Regions from separate parts of the Clostridium sp. JN-9 genome, predicted to be linked through region 3. Evidence: predicted binding sites of a transcription regulator. Region 3 holds the regulator's gene; each other region holds the start of a gene.
The links. Region 3 encodes Rex, which represses fermentation and respiration genes when NADH is low (regulators of the CRP and FNR family bind a similar motif). Its sites were predicted from a motif close to ATTGTTAANNNNTTAACAAT; they were not measured.
Positions count from the first base shown of each region.

Region 1 (5,989 bases), 620 kb from region 3:
ATAGCAGATACAAAAATGAATGTTATTATAAGTAGCAATAGATCCACAGAAACCAAGAGCAGTGTCAATACTGGAAAGGGCGGAACTGATGCAGCAGCTTCTGCAACAAAACAAAATGATATTTCAAATGTAATAAAAGATGAAAAAACCAATGGATTTATTTTTCAGACAGCAGGTAAAAAGGTATACAATGTGGCTACACCTTATTACGAAGGCTCAAAGCTTATTGGAACAATAAATATAGGGCTTTCTCTAGACAGCATGGATAATCTTATAACAAAGGGTCTAATGGAAACCTTTGCTGTATCATTATTATTGCAGATAATTGCCATTATACTTGGTATGATTATCTCTAGTAATCTGACAAAGCCTATTAATAATATAGTGGGCAAGCTTAATGATTTTTCACAGGGAGACTTTACTGTTGAATTTGACAGTAAGGGCAATGACGAAATAGGCAGGCTTACTAAGGGCCTGAATAATTCACTATATGTACTTAGAAATGCAATAAGCGGTGTAAAGGACTCAGTAGAAGAGCTTAATGGCATATCTAAAAAATTAAAGACATCAGGTGAAATTGCAGCTGATTCAACAAGGGAAAGTTCAAAAGCAGTTAATGATGTATTTGAAGGTGTTAATAGTCAGGCTTTAAATACTTCCGAGATAGCAAAGATTCTTGAAACATTTGGTGAGGATCTTGACAGTATACAAAAAAGATCAGAAGGTGATGTAGTAAGCAACAGTAATATTAAGGAAAATGCTGATAAAGGAGCTGTGAATCTTAATGAACTTGTAAGCTCTCTTGAAGACATAAATAATTCCTTTAAGGTTACCTCAGATAAAATGCAGACTCTTCATGAAAATGTTGATAAGATAAATCAGGTAACGGATGTAATAAATTCTGTTGCAGAGCAGACAAATCTTCTTGCTTTAAACGCAGCAATTGAAGCAGCAAGAGCAGGGGAATACGGAAAAGGTTTTGCAGTTGTTGCAGATGAAGTTAGAAAGCTTGCTGAACAGGTTCTGGTATCTTCAAAGAGCATAAATGAGTTCATGGGAGCTGTAAATAACAGTACAAATGATGTAAGCATTACTGCTGAAGCCATTGGGCAGAAGATGGACAGCCAGGTTAGTTTAATTGAAAAAACTGTATCCTCCTTTAAAACAATACAAAGTGAAGCTGACAATACAAGAGTTCATTCACAGGAGGTTTATGAAGCTGTAAAAAATGCTGTAAAGGAAAAAGAAGATATTTTAAATAAAGTAGAATCTGTATCAGGTTATTCAGAAGAGGTAGCAGCTTCAGCAAAGGAAATTGCAGCCTCAGCAGAGACTCAGCTGTCAACTGTAGACCAGGTTTCAAAGCTTGTTCATGATTTGAATGATATGTCGGATAGATTAACTGGTAAGATTGAAAAATTCACAGTGTAAAAAATCTATTAAATTTAAGGAGGAATTTTATGAAGAAATTATTATTTACCGGGGGAAAAGGATTTATCTGCTCAAGACTTGCAGAATACTACAGTGATAAATATGAAATTATATCAACAGGCAGGGATGATTTGGATATTACAGATAATGATAAGGTTTTAACTGCTTTTCAGAAATATAAGCCTGATTATGTTCTTCATGCAGCAGCAATAGCAGTTACAGACTTCTGCAATGAGCATCCTGAAATGGCACACAAAATCAATGTTGAAGGCGCTGTAAATGTGGCTAAGGCATGTAAAAGTGTGGGAGCAAAAATGATTTTTATAAGCTCTGAGCAGATTTTCAATGGTAATGTTGAAAAAGGACCATATGATGAAGAGCATAAGGCAGTACCAGATACCGTTTATGGACAAAATAAATTAGAGGCAGAAGGGCTTTTAAAGAAAATTATACCTGAGCTTTGGATAATTAGATTTACATGGATGTTTGGACTTCCCAAGGAAGGATGCAAAATGTCCTCCAATATAATGTGGAATACAGTATCCTCTATTCTTAAAAATGAAAAGATAAAGGCCCCTGTTAATGAATACAGAGGCATGACCTATATAACCGAAATGGCAGAGAATTTCTACAAAATATTTGATCTTCCTTATGGAACATATAACTTTGGAAGCATGAATGACCTTTCCAGATATGATGTGGTAAAGCTGATAATTGAAGAGTTAGGTTATGGAGACAAATTACAGTATTTATTAGAAGCAGATACTGAAAAATATAAAGAAAATCCAAGGGATATAAGATTAGATACACACAAAATATCAAAGAACGGCATAGTATTTTCCACAACTGAAGAAGCAATTAAAAGATGCATAAGGGAGGAAATAAGAAGTAAGAAGTAAGAGCTTTTTTCAGGTAAGGGGTAAGAATAATGTAAGCAGCCCGGCTTTAAGATTAAAGTATTTACTTACCATGTTTTTGTTATAATTTTAACGTAGCGTTATTTAAATAACAATGAAGGAATGCGGGGGGAACTGTAGAAATAATAAATGGATTGAATTTATAAGATGGTAAATTTAGTCATAAACTATGGTAATGTATTGTTAATTTATGCGGGGGTGTTTTGATGAAAAAATACGGTGTATTTGAAAAGGAATACAAAGAAAAATTGGTTACTGCTGATGAAGCTGTAAAAGTAATTAAATCAGGAGGCTGGGTGGATTATGGATGGACAACCGGAATACCAGTTTCTTTGGATAAGGCTTTGGCAGCTCGTGCTGATGAATTGACGAATGTAAACGTTAGAGGCGGAGTTTTATTATGGGTACCTGAGATATTTAAAGTTAAAGATGCAGGAAAACATTTTACATGGAATTCATGGCATATGAGCGGGATCGAAAGAAAAGCCATTAATCAGGGGTTTGTATACTATGCGCCCATAAGATATTCTGAAGTGCCAAGATATTATAGGGATTCTACCTGTCCTCCTGATGCAGCAATGTTTCAGGTAACTCCTATGGACAAAAATGGGTACTTTAATTTTGGCCCTAATGCATCACATTTAGCTGCAGTATGCGAAACATCAAAAAAGGTAATAGTTGAAGTAAATGAAAATATGCCTCGATGTCTTGGAGGCTTTGAGAATGACGTTCACATTTCAAATGTGGATATGATAGTGGAAGGAGAAAATCCTCCAATTGGAGAAATGGGAGGCAATGCAGTTCCTACTGATGTGGACAAGATAGTAGCAAATCTGATTGTAGGAGAAATTCAAAATGGTGCATGCCTGCAGCTTGGCATAGGCGGTATGCCAAATGAAGTAGGTTCACTGATAGCAAAATCGGATTTAAAAGATCTAGGTGTCCATTCAGAAATGTATGTAGATGCATATGTTGATATGGCAAAGGCAGGAAAAATCAATGGCTCTAAAAAAAATATTGACAGATTTCGCCAGACATATACCTTTGCAGCAGGTACAAAGAAGCTATATGATTATATTGATGACAACCCTGAGCTTATGAGTGCCCCTGTGGACTATGTTAATGACATAAGAGTAATTTCTTCCATAGATAATCTTGTATCTATAAATAATTGTGTAGAGGTGGACTTGTTTGGTCAGATAAATTCTGAAACCGCAGGACTGAAACACATAAGCGGCTCTGGCGGACAACAGGATTTTGTATTAGGTGCCTATCTTTCTAAAGGCGGCAAGAGCTTTATATGCTGTTCATCAACATACAAAACAAGAGACGGCCATGTAAAGTCACGTATTTTACCCACATTAGAAACAGGCTCAGTAGTAACGGCTACAAGGACAAACCTTCATTATCTTGTTACCGAATACGGAATGGTAAATTTAAAAGGTTTATCTGCATGGCAAAGGGCTGAAGCAATAATATCTGTTGCTCATCCTGACTTTAGAGAACAATTAATTAAAGAAGCTGAAAAGATGAAAATATGGAGACGAAGCAATAAGTTATAACTAAGAAGTAAGAGGTAAGAACTTTTTTAGGTAAAAAGTAAGAGGTAAGAGGTAAGAGTTAGAAGTTAAGAGCTATGTGGTAATAACTTAGAACTTCTAACTTTTAACTTTCAACTTTTATCTTTCAACTGAAAGAAGCGCCCCCTTAAATGGGAAATTAATTACGTACTTTTCTTTGGAAAGAATTTAAAGTAAAATAAAAGAGGGTTATGAAATGTACAAAAGAAAGAAAATTTACGTTAAGCTATACGGAAAATATATTAATGCTAGTTCAAAGGCTCAGCAGGACATGTTTGATTATTATAAAAAAATGTATGAAGAAAAGCTGCTGGATCCTGAATTTAATGTATATGTTGAAAAGAGCAGGCTGACACAAAGCATCAACAGTTGTGATGTGCACGGCTCTTTAGGCATTTATGTTTCAGGATATGCATCCCTGGGTACTTTCATATTAGGAATTTTAATATCAAAATATTCATTATTAAGCTTAAGCCTGGGGATATTCATACTATTAGCTGGTATTATTTCAGCATCAATTATGAAAAAAGCATCATTAAAGACAGATATATGGAACACAGCATTAATAGCATTGGATGCAGCATACAGTGAATATCCAGCAAGACAAAATTAAAAGGAGTAAATATTTATATGATTATTGAAAATAAATTAACTAAAAGAAAATACAGAAACCTTGTGTTAAGTGAACTTTTATTTGGAAGTTTCAGGGCAATAATCATATTGGTTATGTACTGCCTGGGGTGGAGAATTTTATATTCTGTTGCTAAGGCAGGACAGCTTAAAAAAAATATACCGTTGTTTTTAGGAGTATGCTTTATACTTCTTATAATCCTTATAAATGTTATTATTACTTGTCATGCACATATGAAAAACAGTTTCTTTTATAATTCATCCAGCATTATGGCTGATAATAATCAATTAGTCATAGATGCAGATGAAAATAATAAAATTACATATCAGTGGGACAGCTTAACAAAGGTAAAGGAAAATAGAAAGTGGTATTTCATGTTTTTTAATGACAAAAGCTTTTTCCCTATTTCAAAAGATAATTCAGGTGAATTGAAGGATTATCTGGAAGCATTTAAGCCTGTAAAAAGGACATATAAGAAAATAAGTATTTTGGCTCTTGTGCTGGCTACAGCATGTGGGATTTATTTCGTTGGTACCTGTGCAGTTAATTTTAATGGGCATTTGGCTTGGAAAATCAATGAACTGAAAACTGACAAAAAGGCAGAGATTAAGGATATGAACATGTATACATTGAAGTTTCAGGGGATAATTAATATATTAAAGGATAAGGAAAAAACTGAACCTAATCTGATGACAAATAGTGTGGATATTAAGTTTGAAAAGGATGGAACTATAAAAAGCTTTGAAACATATATATATGGATTTGATAATGATTATAATTTAAAATCAGGATATTTGTTATATTATGACAGATCAAAGTCAAGTAAGGTAACAATTCATAAACAGGACTGGGGTTCAAAAGGAACCATAAAATACAATTCTCAAAATGACTTGTCCATTATAATCAATATGCTGAATAAAATTAATGTTAAAGATGATGTTAAAGTGTGGAATGAACCAACTTATGCCATTATGTACAAGGGAATAAGAGACTTCGGATATAATCTGGATGGAATTAGATTAATAGACAAAGACGGTAATATAACAATTCCTAAAACAGCTGAAGATGACATTAAAGGGCCAGCTATTTCCATTTATTGTCCCGGCAGAGAGCAGGCAATTATCCCCCATCGTTTTGTATATATGCCTGGATCACAAGCCAACTAATAACAATGAACTGCAATATAAATACTTATATAAACTTAACCTTTTCATGAATGATTTACCTGTATTCTGACTTCCGTTTTCATGATATTATTTATTATATAAGGGAATAAATTTATCATAAAAAAGGGGGATTTATGTGAAAAAAAAGCTGAGTTTTATATTATTAGTATTGTTTATTGCAACTTTGTTATCACCACTTCGGGTTAATGCTTCAACTGTTTCAAATGAATTGAAGACAAGTTCTGAAATAACTCAATGGGTGCT
Region 1 is NZ_CP035280.1:1,228,083-1,234,071, forward strand. Features, by position in the region: gene EQM05_RS05840 (methyl-accepting chemotaxis protein) at 1-1,431, shown strand, start outside; gene EQM05_RS05845 (sugar nucleotide-binding protein) at 1,461-2,330, shown strand; gene EQM05_RS05850 (butyryl-CoA:acetate CoA-transferase) at 2,555-3,910, shown strand; gene EQM05_RS05855 (hypothetical protein) at 4,125-4,541, shown strand; gene EQM05_RS05860 (YcxB family protein) at 4,559-5,725, shown strand; gene EQM05_RS05865 (hypothetical protein) at 5,862-5,989, shown strand, end outside.
Region 1: EQM05_RS05850 (butyryl-CoA:acetate CoA-transferase) is a predicted target of Rex. The motif match lies at 2,425-2,444, and genes of this name have one in related genera.

Region 2 (5,989 bases), 1.4 Mb from region 3:
CACAGAAAGTTTAGGCTCACTATATAATGGGAAGGCGGTAGGAACCACAGCACATATAGGCTGTTATTCTTTTAATGGGAATAAGCTTATAACTACAGGTGCTGGCGGAATGCTGGTAACTAATAATGAAGAGCTTGGGAAAAGAGCAAAATATTTATCAACTCAAACTAAAACTGTCTTAGAAAATGGCGCTTTTTATCATAAGGAAATAGGATATAATTTCAGGATGCCCAACATTGTAGCAGCCATGGGATGTGCTCAGCTTGAATGCATAGATGAATATATAGAAATTAAAAGAAAAAATGCAAAATTGTATAATAAGCTCTTAAAAGATGTAAAGGGAGTCACATTGCCAGTAGAAAAAGAAAATGTTAAGAATGTAAATTGGCTGTACTCTGCAGTAATAGAGGATGATTATCCACTTACAAGGGATGAACTTATATTTAAATTAAAACAATATGGTATACAATCAAGACCATTCTTCATGCCTATTCATCATATGCCTCCTTATAGGGAATGCAGACATGGAGATATGAGTAAAACAGATGAATTAGCAAGAAAAGGTATAAATTTACCTAGCTCTATAGGATTGAAAGAAGAGGAAATTGAGAAGATTTGCAGAGTATTGTCGAATGCTACCAGGTAGCACCCGAAATTTGTAATCTTAAGGTTGGTGTAATAATTGAAAAATGGCATTTTTGAAAGAAATATAAACTTTTTAAGCAATTTAAATAAACCTTTAAAGGATAAAATGCTTAGTATTGATCAGGGATCAGCTAAGTTAATAAGAGGAGAAACAGGTAAGAGAACCATTTGCGTAAAAAGAGAAAATGGTAATGAAATTTTTATACACAGCAGAATTAACCCCAGGGAAAGCGCTAAATTCATTAGTGACTATACTTTTAGAGAACCATGCGATATTGTATTTTTGTTTGGTCTTGGATTGGGGTATGAGCTTCGGGAAATGCAAAAAAATAATCCTAAAAAAATATATTTTGTAGTGGAACCTGATTTTGAAATATTTAAATGCAACTTGATGGTTAATGATATTCAGCCTGTGATGAAAGAAATAAATTTATTTGTAGGCAATAATGAGAATCAGATTATTCAGGCACTAAATTATATAATAGATAAATATAAATCTATTAAAATACAATTTGTAGTACTTCCTGCATATAAAGTCCTTTATAAGGAACTGTGGGGGAAAATAGAGTACCAGCTTAGGAAACTTCTAAATGGATATTTAGTTGCTATTAACACTAATAATTCCCAGCAGAAGAAATGGGTAAGAAATTATGTTATGAATTTAGATTACATAAATAACACATATCCGCTGGTGAAATTAAGAAAATGCTTTAAAGATAAACCAGCCATTATTGTGGGGGCAGGGCCTTCACTAGAAGAAAATATAGAAACCTTAAAACTGGTGCAGGATAAAGCTATTATTGCAGCAGTTGGAAGCGGTGCCGGTATACTTGAAAGCAATGGGATAAGGGCTCACATCTTAGGAGCTATGGATGGAAACAAGGCAGAAGAGAAAATTTTTAATGGCTTAAAATACAATGCGGATTCTATGCTGTTCTATTCCAGTCAGGTTTATTACAATGTACCTAAGCTCATTAATGGTACCAAATTCTTAATGAATCAGGTGGAGATGGATGAGTATTTACATAAAAAATTAGGTTGGGAATATATTTCCGGATATTCAGGCCCTTCCATTGCCAATGTTATAACTTATAATTTATCCGAACTTGGATGCAATCCAATAATAATTCTTGGACAGGATATGTGCTATAGTAAAAATAGATTATATGCTGAAGGTTCAAAGAACAACAAAGAGTTTACTCCAGAACAGCTTGAAAATGATCCGGCATATATAAAAACTGTTAATAATAAAGGTGATGAAGTATACACTACTCCTGCATTTATGTCATTTAAATATGAATCAGAAGAAATTATAAAAAATCACCATGATATTGTATATTTAAATGGCACAAGTCACGGAATTACTATAGATGGTGCCAAAAACATTGATTTTAATGAATATTATAAAAAAGAGATTTCTAATTATAAGAATATAGATTTCCCCATATTCTCTAAGGATATTGAGAGGGATGGGACAGAAGAAAAAATCAAAAGCCAGCTTTCTGAAGAGCTGTATATGGTAATGGATTGTTGTGAAGAAATGGTAAAGTCCATACAGGAAAATAGAGATAATATAGTAAATATAATAAATGAAAATGAGAAGAAATTAAGCAGAGTTCCATTGTTTGCTAATGTTTTTATGGGAATGCTGGAGTTTATCGAATATTTACTTCCTAAAGATTACTTGAATAATGCATTGAATAAATATCTATTTATTTTGGATAAGTGTTATATAATGGAAAAAGCGTTTCAAGGACAAGATATTGTAAAGGAGTAAAATTATTTTGGAATCTAAAGAAAACTATTTTAAATTTATTAATAACATGGGATTATATGTTAATAATCTTTGAGAAACAATGCTAAAGTGCGAATTTCAGGAAAATCATGAGATACTCATGAGTGTAAAAAATATGTATGATGAATTTATAAAAGAGTCAGACAACTATATAAAAAATTATAATGACAATGAAAAGGATTGTTGTAAAATAAAAAGATATATAGAAGACATAAGTAAGTTAATTTTACAGACGGAAAAATACATAATCATTGAAGATTACATATCTGCCTGCGATGTGTTAAAGTACAAAATTCAGCCTGAACTAACAAAATTGTCGAATGCTACCAGGTAGCACCCGATATTTGTCATATATCACAAAAAGACCTGGATCCATTGAAAATCCAGATCTTTAATAGTTTGATTCTTATTAAAATATTACAACATCAAATAATATAAAAATCTTCTGTTAGAATTAGTAAGATGCTGCTAATTAAACAACCCCTGAAAAAAGCTTTTAATTGAAGCTGCAAGCTTACTGAAAAATCCCTGTGCCTGTTCACTGGATAAAACATCTTTCATCTGGCTTGCTACACCATTTAACTGACTTTTTATATCGCTGAAATTTAAGCCTAATCCATTTATTTTATTCATAACTACAGTGATTTTATTAATATCCCCTGCGCTAAGATTCAAATTATAGTTATTAACTGTATTTTCTACAATTTTCCTTACTGCATCTTCATTTTTGGGCTTGTCTTTAATTACCTGTGTTTTTATATCATTCATTACTCCAGCAGCCTTATCTTTTCCTATTTTATCTCCCAGATCAGCCGTAGTCGCCAGTTCTTCATTTGCAGCTTTCTTTTTATCTTCGCTGATCTTACTGCCATTTGTATTATTCTCATAACCTTTCAGAATTCCTGTAAGGGCAGCCGTGCCGGACACACTGAAAGGGGCTGATACTTTTACATTTGCATTCTTAACTCCGGCTGTAATAAGAGCATTTTTTATCATATTGCTGCTCACCCAATCAATATTATTTATTGATACATTTATCCCGCCGCTGGAAGTTGGTTCAACATAAGAACAGGATATGGACTTCGTTCCTATTTTGCTGCTGTCTACTGTATCTCCTAAATACTTTTTTTCTTCATCTATATTTACTTCTATTACATTGGCACTCTGCTTATCAACTCCAAAATATTTAAGCATATCCTGCTTCTGACTATCAGTAAGGTCTCCTCCTAATGTTACAGTCTTATATGAATCTGCATATACTTTATTTCCAGAAACAGATAAAACTACAGATGCAGCCATAAATATTAATAATAATTTACTGAAAACTGTTTTAAACTTCATGTCTTACAACTCCTTTTTAAAAGATTAAAATTTACATCATTAATATAATATACTATAATTATGAATAAAAGAAGTAAAAAATAAGAAACATTTTTTGCCGAATGCTACCAGGCAGCACCCGCAATTTGACGAATGTAACCAGGCAGCCCCCGATAATTGTCAAAACTTTGATGATTATTTTATGTTAATATGGTAAGATTAAATAAATAGAATATAGCACCTAAGCTATATATAAATTATAAATGGAGAAATATAAAATGGAAAGAAATGAAAAATCTAATATTATTAAACCAAGACCTAAACTAGGCAGAAATGATTTATGCTACTGTGGCAGCGGCAAGAAGTATAAAAATTGCTGCATGAAAAAGGATCAGGAAAAAGAGCGAATAGAAAATTTATTAAGCCAGTACGAAACTGTATCAGATAAATATTTTACTGCTAAAGAGTATATTAAATTATCTGGATATCCAATAACAAAGTTTGATTTCTTTTTATTAGAGATATTAAACATGACAGGAAGTATTTTATACAAATATAACAAAACAAGCAACGATAAAACAGAGGAAATAATTAAAAATTTATATAAATATTCAAAAGATTTTTATAAAGAATGTCTCAATTGTAAAAATAATTGTATCGATAATTCATTAAAAAATGCTGATTTTAAGTCCTTAACAGATGATGGCTTTGATATAAATGAACTTCCTGAGAACTTACAAGAACCTACAAGAATGAACTTATTTTATATTGAATTTGCAAATGGACTTGCCACCGCTTTGATGGATCAATTAAGTAAAGAAATAGAGAATGAAACAGCAAACGAAATATCTGAAACTTTATATTGGACAATAATTGATTATGTTTCTGATAATTGTTATGACCATTGCAATAATGAATGCTTGTTAGAGCATGATAAAAATGCTTACTGTAAGTTTTGCACATTTGGAAGCAAAAAGTTACCTTGCCCTAAAGAAGGGAACATTTCCTATGAAACAATTAAAGCAAGTTATGAGGATATTGAATAAATAATGTTTAATGCTGTTAGGAAGCATTAAATAATGAACATGATAAAATGTTAAGTGAAAAGTAAGAGTTTAACTGCAGCAGATTTTGTTGCAGTTTTTTATTATTCACAAGGCTATGTATGAGAAAGATGTTTATTCACTGCCTCCGACTATATTATTTATAGGAATTCAAATAGATTAAAACTTATTTTTGCAACCTGCGATTTGCGGGCTTTTCGGCCCTTTAATAAAGTAGAAAAAATATCATTGAGGTGAAAATAAGTTTTTCATATGAAATTTATAGTTAAAATGTAGGTTAATATGATAAAATAGGTAGTAAAGTTGTGTCGAACGCTACCAGGCAGCACCCGATAATTGTCACCTATTTTAATGATTATAAATAATAAGTTAAGGCTATACTTATCATTATATTTGTAATTAATTTAAAATAGGAGATAATATGGATAAGGAAAAGCAACTTACTTTATTAAAACAAGAAAACCCAAAATCTGAAAAAACCGAAAAAACAAAACGATGCCGAAAACCAAGAACTTGGTATCCAAATGCAATGTATCACATTACCTCCAGAGGAAACAGGAAAAGTGATATTTTTAGAGAGAAAGAAGACTATGAGATCTATTTGAAAATCCTGAAAAAGTCTATTAAGGATTTGGATAATCAATACGAAATATTAAGCTATTGTTTGATGACAAATCATGTACATCTTCAAATAAAAACAAAGGATACTCATATTAAGAACTTAATGATGAGATTAAATAAGTTATATGCAGATTATTTTAATAATAAATATAAACTTGTGGGACATTTATTTCAATCCAGGTATGGTTCTGAGATAATTGAAGATGATAGATATCTACTGGAAGTCAGCAGATATATACATTTGAATCCTGTGAAGGCTAATTTGGTTAAAGCACCACAGGAGTATGTTTGGAGCAGCTATCATTCGTATATTAATCATGTAAAGCAAAGCTTTGTTAATAGCAGTTTAGTATTAATATATTTCAACAATAATTATGAAAGATCCTATAAAGAATTTGTTGAACAGGTAATGTAGGTGTGGAATACTGCCGAATGCTACCAGGCAGCACCCGCAATTTATCGAATGTAACCAGGTAGCACCCGATAATTGTCAGAAAGAAGAGGATAAAAATGAGTAAAGTATTATTACCAGTAGAAAATAAGA
Region 2 is NZ_CP035280.1:2,041,755-2,047,743, reverse strand. Features, by position in the region: gene EQM05_RS09745 (LegC family aminotransferase) at 1-646, shown strand, start outside; gene EQM05_RS09740 (6-hydroxymethylpterin diphosphokinase MptE-like protein) at 683-2,422, shown strand; gene EQM05_RS09735 (hypothetical protein) at 2,541-2,774, shown strand; gene EQM05_RS09730 (DUF1002 domain-containing protein) at 2,909-3,781, opposite strand; gene EQM05_RS16200 (SEC-C metal-binding domain-containing protein) at 4,039-4,806, shown strand; gene EQM05_RS09720 (transposase) at 5,246-5,860, shown strand; gene EQM05_RS09715 (WG repeat-containing protein) at 5,956-5,989, shown strand, end outside.
Region 2: EQM05_RS09730 (DUF1002 domain-containing protein) is a predicted target of Rex. The motif match lies at 3,937-3,956, and genes of this name have one in related genera.

Region 3 (5,989 bases):
ACTTTTGTTGGTGATCCAGCTAAACCAAGAAGGGATCTGTCTACATCTATATCATTTGCAGACCAAACTTTTACTTCCTTCTTAAAGGTTTCAAATATGTTTGCCATATGCATATATCTAGGTACATTTAATTCCTTTATTGCTGTTAAAAGGACAGGTGTCTTTACTGCTATTACTTCATATCCATCTTCCCATGCTCTTCTAACCTTTAATTTATCTCCCTGTACTTCTACTTTCTCTACATAAGTTATCTGTGGGATATTTAAATGTTCTGCTAATTCTGGTCCAACCTGTGCTGTATCTCCATCTATTGCCTGTCTTCCTGCAAATACAATATCGTAATCAAGTTTCCTTAATGCTCCTGCAAGGGCATTTGACGTTGCCAGTGTATCTGCTCCTGCAAAGGCTCTGTCAGATATGAGAATAGCCTCATCGGCTCCCATTGCAAGTGATTCCCTTAATGCAGATTCTGCCTGTGGTGGTCCCATGCTTATTACTGTTACTTTGGCACCATATTGCTCTTTAAGCACTAATGCTTCTTCAAGTGCATTTTTATCATCAGGGTTGATTATTGATGGAACACCTTCTCTTATAAGAGTTCCTGTTTTTGGATCTATCTTAACTTCATTTGTATCTGGAACCTGTTTTAAGCAAACAACTATGTTCATTGTATAAGTCCTCCTTATTTAAATATATGGCCTGAAATTACTAATTTTTGAACCTGTGAAGTTCCTTCATAGATTTCAGTTATCTTAGCATCTCTCATCATTCTCTCTACTGGGTAATCCTTTGTATATCCATATCCGCCGAATATCTGAACTGCTTTAGTTGTAACATCCATTGCCACATTTGCTGCTATAAGCTTTGCTCTTGCAGCATCAACAGTATATGGAATTCCTTTGTCCTTATTGCATGCAGCCTTGTACACAAGATATCTTGCAGATTCTATTTCAACATCCATGTCAGCCATCATCCATGATAAGCCCTGGAACTTGCTTAATGGTCTTCCAAATTGTTTTCTTTCCTTCATATAATCTCTGGCTTCTTCAAATGCGCCTTCGGCTATTCCAAGTGCCTGAGCTGCTATACCAATTCTTCCTCCATCAAGGGTAGACATTGCTATACCAAATCCTTTTCCTTCTTTTCCAACAAGGTTCTCTACAGGTACTTCCACATCTTCAAAAATAAGCTCTGTGGTTGAAGATGCTCTTATTCCCATTTTATCCTCAACTTTTCCTATTGAAAAGCCTTTCATTCCCTTTTCAAGTATAAATCCGGATATTCCTTTAACGCCTTTGCTCCTGTCTGTCATTGCAAATACAACAAATATATCAGCAACTCCGCCGTTTGTTATGAATATCTTTGAACCATTAAGTACATAATGGTCGCCCTTTAATACAGCAAGGCTCTGCTGTCCAGCTGCATCTGTTCCTGCATTAGGCTCTGTTAAGCCAAATGCACCTAATTTTTCTCCTTTAGCAAGTGGGATTAAATATTTCTGTTTTTGTGCTTCTGTGCCGTATTTATCAAGTAATGATGCACACAAAGATGTATGAGCTGATAAGATTACTCCTGTTGAGGCGCATACCTTTGACAGTTCTTCAACAGCAAGTATGTATGACAGTGTGTCTCCGCCTGCTCCGCCGTACTCTTTTGAAAATGGTATTCCCATCATACCGTATTTAGCCATTTTTTCTACTGTTTCCTTTGGAAATCTTTCTGTGGCATCTATATCTGCTGCTATTGGCTTAACTTCATTTTCAGCAAATTCCCTTACCATCTTCTGTACAAATTCCTGTTCTCTAGTCAATTGAAAATCCATTATACGTAGCCTCCTATCTATTATTAAAACTCTTTTCCCTTTTCTCTACAAAAGCAGTCATGCCTTCTTTTTGATCTTCTGTTGAGAAGCATTCTCCAAACACTTCTGATTCATAAGCTGTTGCTGTATCTATATCACATTGAATGCCTCTATTTATTGCAGATTTACATAACTTAACTGCTATTGGAGCTTGAGCAGTAATAGTATTTGCAAGTTCCTTAGCTTCATCCATTAATTTTTCCGGTTCAACTACTTTGTTAACCAGACCTATTCTATATGCTTCGTCAGCTTTAATAACTTTAGCTGTATAAATAAGTTCTTTTGCAGCTCCAAGTCCTACTAATCTTGCTAATCTTTGAGTTCCTCCAAATCCTGGTGTTATACCAAGACCAACTTCAGGCTGACCAAATTTTGCCTTGGTTGAAGCAATCCTTATATCACAACTCATAGCTAATTCACAGCCGCCGCCTAGTGCAAAACCATTGACAGCTGCAATAACAGGCTTGTCTAAATTTTCTAGTCTTCTAAATACCTTGTTACCCAATATTCCAAAATTTCTTCCCTCAATACTGGATAAGTCCTTCATTTCAGTGATATCAGCCCCTGCAACAAATGCTTTTTCACCTTCACCAGTTAAAATAACTGCAAATATATTTTTGTCATGCTCTAATTCTGTTATAACAATATCTAACTCTTTTAATGTTTCTGTGTTTAATGCATTTAATGCCTTTGGTCGATTAATTTTAACCACTGCAATTTTGCCACTCTTTTCAAGAACTACATTATTAAATTCCATAAATAAATCCTCCTCGAAAATACTCTAATCCTGTTAAATAAATAACGGCAAATTGTTAATTATATAACAAGGTTATATAAAAATAATTAGAAGCACAACGCCTCTAATTACTATTATATACTGTAAAACCTTATATGACAACAATAAACTTATAGAAATATCCATTTATTTTTGATATTTTTATGATTAACTTTTAACTAAAATTCGACAAATTTATGCAAAACATGACATTATATGTCATTTAGCAGGCAAGTTAAAGTCAGCAAGCTATCACTTAAATGAACATCTTCAACTTTAATTTCCTCAGGAACAATTAAATCAATTGGTGCAAAGTTCCATATTGCTTTAACTCCGGCTTTAATAAGTGTATCACATACTTTTTGCGCATTATTTCTTGGAACGCAGATTATGCCAATATCCAGCTTATTTTTTTCAGAAAACTCCTGCAGATAGTCTATATCCATAATTTCTACATCTCTGATTTTTAATCCAATAAGTTTTGGATTTATGTCAAATATTGATACAATATTAAAACCTAACTTTTGAAAATCAGAATAATTTGCTAAAGCCTGACCAATATTTCCGGCACCTACTATTATGGTTTTGTATTCTCTTGTAAGGCCTAAAATATTACTAATCTGATTATGTAATTCTTTAACATTGTAGCCATAACCCTGCTGTCCAAAGTCCCCAAAGTTATTTAAGTCCTGCCTTATCTGTGAAGCTGTAAACCCTATTTTTTCGCTTAATTCCTTAGATGATATTCTGTCTACTTCATTTTGCATAAGTTCATCTAAATATCTATGGTATTTTGGTAATCTTTTAATCACCGCCATAGAAATATTCTTCTTTTTATCCATATCGCACCTCATATCTAAACTTTAATTTAAACTACATTTATACTAATTATAGCATATTATTTATTTTACATAATAATTATAGTATCCCTATTTAAGCATAGTGTCAATAATTTGTGACTCATACAACTAATTATAGTACAATTGTATTGTATTGTAAGTAAATAAGCTTACATTTTCATTATAGCCAGAAATTAATAAAAATATATTTTAATTTCATATGGAACTTTAGTATAATTATTTTGAGGCAGGTGGATGTAATGATTGTTTTAAGCAGTAAGGACTTAAATAAAAGTTATGGAATAGATGTAGTTTTAGATAAAGTTACTTTTAATATAAATGAAGGAGAAAAAGTAGGCCTGATTGGTCCAAATGGAGCCGGGAAATCAACATTATTTAAAATTTTAACTGGCAGTTTAGAGCAGGATCATGGCGATCTATTTATTGATAAATCTAAAACAGTAGGATATTTAGCACAGCATCTTTCTTTAGAAACAACAAATACCATATATGATGAGCTGCTCACAGTTTTTAGTGATCTTTTGCAGCTGGAAAGTAAAATTAAAAAATTAGAACAGAAAATGAATGAGCCCTATGACTCTTCTAAAGAAGAATACCACAATAAAATAATCAAAGAATATACTACATTATTTGAAGTATATAAAAACAGAGGCGGCTATACCTATAAGGGTGATATAAACAGAGTTCTTCAGGGACTAGGCTTTACAGAAGATGATTTTAATAAATCTATAAGCATACTAAGCGGCGGTCAGAAAACAAGAGTGGCCTTATGTAAGCTGCTTTTAATAAAGCCTGATATACTTCTTCTGGATGAGCCTACAAATCATTTGGATCTGGATGCAATTGAATGGCTGGAAGAATATCTGAAGTCATATAAAGGTACTGTAATAATAATATCTCATGACAGATTTTTTCTTGATTCCATTACAACCAGAACATTTGAATTAATTAATGGCCATGTAAATTGTTATAATGGAAATTATTCTAACTGCATATTGGAAAAAGAGAAAAATTATGAAGTCCAAATGAAGGCATTTGAAAATCAGCAAAAGGAAATAAAAAGGCAGGAAGAAATCATTGAAAGATATAGATCCTTCAATAGGGAAAAAAGCATAAAAGCTGCTGAAAGCAGACAAAAGGCTTTAGATAAAGTTGAAAAGCTTCAGGCTCCCGATAAGGATCCTTCAGCTTCTAGAATTTCCTTTGAAACTATGATTAAAAGCGGAAACGATGTACTTCACATTGAAAATTTAAGTAAATCTTTTGGCGAAAAACTGCTTTTTAGAAATCTTAATTTGGATTTGAAGAGAAGTGATAAGACTGCTTTAATTGGAGCAAACGGCAGAGGTAAAACTACATTGTTTAAAATGATACTGAATAATATAAACCCTGACAGCGGTACTATATATTTAGGTAAAAATGTTTTTGTTGGTTATTATGATCAGGAACAATCAAATCTTCATCTTGATAAGAATATTTTAGATGAAGTATGGGATGACTTCCCTGATATGACAGTAACTCAGATAAGATCTTCCTTAGCAGCCTTTTTATTTTACGGGGATGATGTTTTTAAGAAAGTAGGAGATCTCAGCGGAGGCGAAAAATGCCGAATAAATCTATTAAAATTAATGCTGTCAAAGTCAAACTTTTTACTACTAGATGAACCAACAAACCATTTGGATATACCATCCAGGGAAGCACTTGAAGATGCACTGCTGTCCTATGACGGTACAGTATTAGTAATATCTCATGATAGATACTTTTTAAATAAAGTGGTTTCTAAAATTTATGAATTAAAAGAAGATGGTGTAAAAGAGTATTTAGGAAACTACTCCTATTATATTGAAAAGAAAACAAATCCATTAAGATTTCAGCAGATTCAGGAACAGGAAGGTAAAAGCAAGACACAAATACACGCTGAAAAAAGAAAAAAAAGAGAGCAGGAACAGCTTGAAAAACTACATAAGCAGCAGATAAAAGAGGTTGAAGAAGCAATTTCAAAAAATGAAAATGACATTGCTGAATTGCAGAAGCAATTATGCTTTGAAGAAGTATATTCAGATTTTGAAAAAAGTGAATCAGTTAATAAGCAGATTATTAAACTTCAGGATGAAGTTGATTCACTATATGATAAGTGGGAAGAACTTTCATTATAATATAAGAAAATGGTGGCAAAAGACCACCATTTTTTTATTCAAATAAAGTTATCAATTTACCGAACAGTTTCTCATTTTCCTTAATCTTATCTTCATTTCCCAATACACATATATTATTTTCTTTCATAAACTTTTCCATAAGTGGAGCAAAGCCTTTAATTGTATCCTGCCTTGTTTCCAGGACTTCATCTCTTTCCTTTTGAAGATCCTCAAATGAAATATGCCTTATATAGTACTCGTCTGCCCTTTCACCCTTCATTTGAGGTGTCAGCGGCATATCAAAATCTGATATTGTTCCAATAATATATTTAGTCATTTCTCTGTTGTCAGCCTTAAA
Region 3 is NZ_CP035280.1:611,535-617,523, reverse strand. Features, by position in the region: gene EQM05_RS02935 (electron transfer flavoprotein subunit beta/FixA family protein) at 1-668, opposite strand, end outside; gene EQM05_RS02930 (acyl-CoA dehydrogenase) at 683-1,822, opposite strand; gene EQM05_RS02925 (short-chain-enoyl-CoA hydratase) at 1,836-2,618, opposite strand; gene EQM05_RS02920 (redox-sensing transcriptional repressor Rex) at 2,849-3,478, opposite strand; gene EQM05_RS02915 (ABC-F family ATP-binding cassette domain-containing protein) at 3,736-5,652, shown strand; gene EQM05_RS02910 (insulinase family protein) at 5,687-5,989, opposite strand, start outside.

Region 4 (5,989 bases), 1.4 Mb from region 3:
TTTTGCAGAACTGCCATATAAATTTGAAGCTGGAACTCAGAATGTAGAGGGGGCAGTTGGACTAGCTGCAGCTATTGATTATCTGGAATCCATTGGACTTGATAACATTGAAGAATATGAAAGACAGCTTACATCCTATACACTTAATAAACTTAAGGAAATTCCTTATATAAGTTTATATGGACCAAAAGATGCAAATAATAAAGGAGGCATCATATCTTTCAATATCAAAGACATTCATCCTCATGATGTGGCAAGTATAATAGATACCTATGGTGTGGCTGTGAGATCAGGCCATCACTGTGCTCAGCCTCTTATGAAATATTTAGGGATACAAGCATCCTGCAGGGCAAGCTTTTACTTTTACAATACATTTGAGGAAGCAGATAAATTTATAGATAGTATTAAAAATGTTAGGAAGTGGTTAGGATATGGACGATCTTAGTTTAATTTATTCAGAAATAATCACAGAGCATAATCAGGATAAAACCAATAAAAGACATCTGGATCATGCAGACTGCTGTGAAAGAGGACATAATCCAAGCTGTGGCGATGATATAACTTTGTCTTTGAAACTTAATGGGGATATTATACAGGATGCTGCATATGAGGGGAGCGGATGTGCAATTTCACAGGCATCGACTTCTATAATGATAGACCTTATTAAAGGTAAATCAATTGAAGAAGCTCTTGAATATGTTAAAACATTTCTTAGCATGATAAAGAAAGAAGTAACAGATGAAAAAGAGTTAGAAAAGCTTGAGGACGCTATAGCCTTGAAAAATATATCAATGATGCCTGCCAGAACAAAATGTGCAGTACTTGCATGGCATACACTGGAAGAGGCAATAAAAAAAGTAAAGAAGACAGTATAAAATTCAGATAAAGGAGTTGTAAAATATGAATTTTATTGAAGTCATGGTTTCTGAACATAAAAACATTTCAAGAATGCTGCGGGTTATAAGAAAATACTGTTTAAAGGTATTAAATGATAATAATGTTGATTATAGTGACTTTCACAAAATTATCGATTTCATAAGGAATTATGCTGATAAGCACCATCATGGCAAAGAAGAAAAATTTCTTTTTGTTAAAATGGTAGAGGAATTAAAGGGGCCTGCAGATAAGCTTGTGACTCATGGTATGCTGGTAGAACATGATTTAGGAAGATTGTTCATTAAAAATTTGGAAACTGCAGTTAATGAAGTTGAAAATGGCAATATGGATGCCAGAGTTGATGTAATAGCAAATGCCATAGGTTATGCTGATCTGCTGACAAGGCATATAGAAAAAGAAGATAATGTGGTATATAAATTTGCAGAAAATAATTTATCAAAATCAACTCTTCAAAAGCTGGAACAGGACTGCGATGCATTTGAAAAAAACGATGAACATAATGGCATACAAAATAAATATTTATCCATGCTTAAACAATTAGAGCAAAAGTATGATAAATAATAATAAAAGTAAAAGGCACTCTTTAGATTTTATCATTAAAAAAGATTGTTAAAAATTTAATTTGCAAGTGATAGCTATAATTAGATAGATGAAGGAATTAAATTATATTTATTCACAGAGTGGGAATATTAGTTATCAGAGCCTTTGCAATATATGTTTTATAAACTTAAAATATAATTGTAAAAATAAATCTAAGGGAGTGTTTTTAATGGCAAGGATAATAATATCACCAAGCAGATATGTACAGGGCAGTGGGGAATTAAAAAACTTTAAAGAGCATACTAAAAATCTAGGCAAATCATTTTTTATAATTGCAAGTCCCAACGGCATAAAAAGAACTAAGCCAGTTATAGATCAAAGTTTTAAAGGCAGCAATGTCAAAGTTGTGTTTGAAGGCTTCAATGGAGAATGCTGCAAGAGCGAAATAGACAGATTAAAGAAACTGGTTGAAAAGAACAGCAGCGATGTAGTAGTTGGAATTGGTGGAGGAAAAATATTTGATACTGCAAAGGCTGTAGCACATTATTCAAATCTTCCTGTTGTAATAGTGCCTACAATAGCTTCTACAGATGCTCCATGCAGTGCACTTTCAGTAATTTATACAGAAGAAGGAGTATTCAGTGAATATCTTGTCCTTCCTAAAAATCCGGAATTAGTTTTAGTCGATACTGCAATCGTTTCTAAGGCACCAGCAAGACTTATTGTTTCCGGTATTGGAGATGCATTGGCTACATATTTTGAAGCAAGAGCATGTTCCAGATCTGGAGCAGCTAATATGACTGGAGGAAAAATTACAAAAGCAGCATTAAGCCTGGCAAAGCTATGCTATGAGACATTACTTCAGGATGGATTAAAGGCAAAACTTGCTGTTGAAAATAAGGTTTGTACAGAAGCAGTAGAAAATATAGTTGAAGCAAATACTTATTTAAGCGGCATTGGTTTTGAGAGCGGCGGACTTGCTGGTGCTCATGCAATACATAATGGTTTTACAGTACTTCAGCAGTGCCATCATTTATATCATGGCGAAAAAGTTGCATTTGGTACAATTGTTCAGCTGATTTTAGAAAATAGTCCTTTAGAAGAACTGGAAGAAGTACTTGGTTTATGTATTGATTTAGGTCTTCCTGTTACACTGGAGGATATGGGAATAAAGGAAGTTAAAGAAGATGAAATAAGAAAAGTAGCTGAAGCAACCTGCGCAGAGGGAGAAACTATTCACAATATGCCATTTAAGGTAACAGCTGATGATGTTTATGCTGCAATACTTGCTGCAGATGCTTTAGGAAAACTTTATAAATAAAAATAATAAAAGTGGCTGTCGCATTAGCAGTTAAAACTGCTAATGTGATTTCCTTTTTTTATTGAAGACTGAAACTAAAGATTTATGATGCTAATTATGGCTTAATTTAAGATAAGCCATGTTCTTTAATCTTTTCTTCTTTAGGTATATGGCTCTTTTATTCAATAGTGTTGATAAAGTAACAAATTCTAGTTAGTGAAATGTCAATCAAAACATATTTCAGCATTTCTCATATTTATATATGTATTTTCAATATTAATTTTCTTTTAAAGAACATGGCAAAAAAGCTTTTCGGTCTTGAGATTGCCTGTTTATTTTTATTTAATATTTTTCCAATATAATTTTCCATATCCATTGCATTCATACGTCCTGTGCCCACTGCCCTGGAATAAATATTTTTGTGTGAATCCAGTGCCGTAATAAAGCAGACTTTATTATTGCTGATATTAATGTAACTTACGCTTTGATCATGTTCAATGCTTTTCTGTCCCTTTCGGGAAAATTTTAAGAAGAAATTATAAAGTTCAAACTTTCCCTGCATTTTATTTTGTTTAACCATTTTTAAAGCAAGGAACAGCTTGTGCCTCCAGTAAAATAGTGTTACATAAGAAACACCAATTTCCATGGCTGCCGCAAAACAAAAGATTAAAGAACAAATAACAAATAACAAATAATGTAGATTTTCTGCTTTGGCAGAAAATCTACTAATTTATAATGGTTATGGGTAATACTAAAAAAGAATTTCTAATTTGATGTACAATGCAGTTTTGAATAGTTGCTTCTGGAAAAGAAACCTTCAATGTTTTAGGCAATCCATTTACGTTCTTTATTTTAATTGGCTGCCTGCCGGCATAGGATTTTTGCAAATCTTTTTTTATCATCTAATAAAACTATAATTGAAACCATTTTTAGTTATTAAAACCTATAATCCACTTAATCAATTGAGTTTTTGGTTTTTCTGCAAAGAAAAACTACCTTATTTAATCTTTGTTCTTTAATCTTTGTTCTTTTGATGAAGTCCTATTCACATCAACATTATTATTTAAAAGAGCCATATGTGTCTATAGAAAGTAAATATCTAATCATCGTAACAGTCCCAAAAACATAAAGTTTAATGGGCTGCCGCATTAAGAATAAATACTATAATATATTGTATATAAATTCATAAATGCGACAGCCCCGTTTTTGCTAATAAATCCAGTTCTCAACTTCTTTTATAACATTGTAGTTAGTAAAATCATAATGAAGTGGTGTTACTGTAACATAACCCTGTTTTAAATAAAATCTGTCTGAATCTAAATTTTTTTCTTCATTAATAGTGCCGTTTAATAAAAGTGACATTTCACCATTTTCATCAATAGTTTCAGAAAATGTATTATTGAATACCTTATCTCCAATTTTACATACTTTAATGCCCTTAACATCAGTTTCAGGTAAAGCAGGTACATTTATATTTAATACTATATTGTCATTTAAATAATCTTTTGCTTTCTCTAAAATGTGACATGCATATTTTGCAGCAGCGTTAAAATTTACTTCTTCGGTGTTCACTATCTGCTGTGATACTGCTATAGAAGGAATATTATACAATGAAGCTTCAATGGCGGCAGATACTGTTCCGGAATATAAAACATCTGTGCCTATATTAAGTCCGAAATTGATGCCAGACAAAACCAAATCCACATTGTCTGGTATTAATTTATCTAAAGCTACTCTTACGCAGTCTGCTGGTGTACCATTAATGCCATAGGATTTAATACTGAGCTCAGGAAGCTTTACTTCCTTAACCAGAATAGGTTTTCTTATGGTTATGGAATGGCTGAAAGCGCTTCTTTGTTCAAGAGGAGCTACCATAATGACTTCATGCTTTTTAGATATTTCCTTTGCTAAACTATTTATGCCAGGAGCATATATACCATCGTCGTTTGTAATCAAAATTCTCATAAAAGCCTCCTTGCTTAAAACACTTATAATTTATTATTTCCTAAATAAAATTAAATCATAATTATTATAATAGATTATATTTATAAATAAGTAAATATAGAAATATTTCGATATTTTGCGAAAAATGAAGATATCAGCAGTACTATATATGTAATTTAATAGGGAAAGGTGAAGTTATTTGTAATTTTATCAACTAAGTTTTGTATACGTATACAAGTAGTAGTAAAATAAACATAATAAGCATAATTTAAATTAATGTCTGGGGGACTAAAAATGTGGAAAACAAATGAAAATTTATTGCTTTGCATTGCCATCATAATTATAAATAGTTTATTATTTTTTATTAAAGAAAATAGCCTTTATTTAATTTTAGCTATTATACTAATTGATGCATTAGACTTAGTATTAATATTTAATAACAGTAAAAATAAGCAAAAGAATATGAAAAATATAAGCCATGAAAAACCATCAGATGTTGAAAAAACAAATGAATATGATGAACTCTTTTCAGCCTGGCAGACTATAGGCTATGATATACAGCAGTTGTTATGGCTAAGTAAGGATAGTGTGGAGGTACTTAAAAAAATTACCAGTGTATCGCAGGAAGTTGGGCAATATACAGAACAAAACAGTGCAAGCATTGAAGAAATCAACAGTAATGTTTCAGAGTTTGCAGGTACTGAAGAAAAGCTAAATAACAGTGTCATTAATATAGAGGAAAGCTCTGAGAAATCCTTAAAAATATTGGACAGCAACAAGGCAATTATTAATGATATAGGTGAATATCTGCTCCGTGTAGGTGATGACATTAATAATTTATCAGTATCAAATAATAATCTTAAGGTTTCATCCAATAAAATAAATGAATTTGTAGCATATATAAATCAAATTTCAAAGCAGACAAATTTACTTGCATTAAATGCATCTATTGAAGCTGCAAGAGCCGGAGATGCAGGAAAAGGATTTTCTGTGGTGGCAAAGGAAATAAGAAAGCTTTCAGAAGAAACAGAAAAAGCTGTTACCGAGATTCAAGGTATTTTAAAATTAATTGTTTCCGATGTTGAGGAGTCAGATAATTCTACAAATAAATGTATTAAAGGAATAAAAGGGGTACAGGAAATTTCAGATAAATCCTCAAAGCTGGTTTCTAATATAAAAGAAATTTTACAGGATATATTTAATTCAATATCCAGTTTAAAGGATATATCTTCAGATCAAAAGGAAACTTCAAATCAAATTAGTATGGCAGTTCAGACTGTAGCTGATGCAGTTGAAAAAACCAATAAT
Region 4 is NZ_CP035280.1:1,962,237-1,968,225, reverse strand. Features, by position in the region: gene EQM05_RS09425 (cysteine desulfurase) at 1-445, shown strand, start outside; gene sufU (Fe-S cluster assembly sulfur transfer protein SufU) at 432-875, shown strand; gene EQM05_RS09415 (hemerythrin domain-containing protein) at 901-1,458, shown strand; gene EQM05_RS09410 (glycerol dehydrogenase) at 1,667-2,758, shown strand; gene EQM05_RS09405 (hypothetical protein) at 2,994-3,428, opposite strand; gene EQM05_RS09400 (transposase) at 3,463-3,639, opposite strand; gene surE (5'/3'-nucleotidase SurE) at 3,947-4,702, opposite strand; gene phnD (phosphate/phosphite/phosphonate ABC transporter substrate-binding protein) at 4,976-5,989, shown strand, end outside.
Region 4: EQM05_RS09410 (glycerol dehydrogenase) is a predicted target of Rex. The motif match lies at 1,503-1,522, and genes of this name have one in related genera.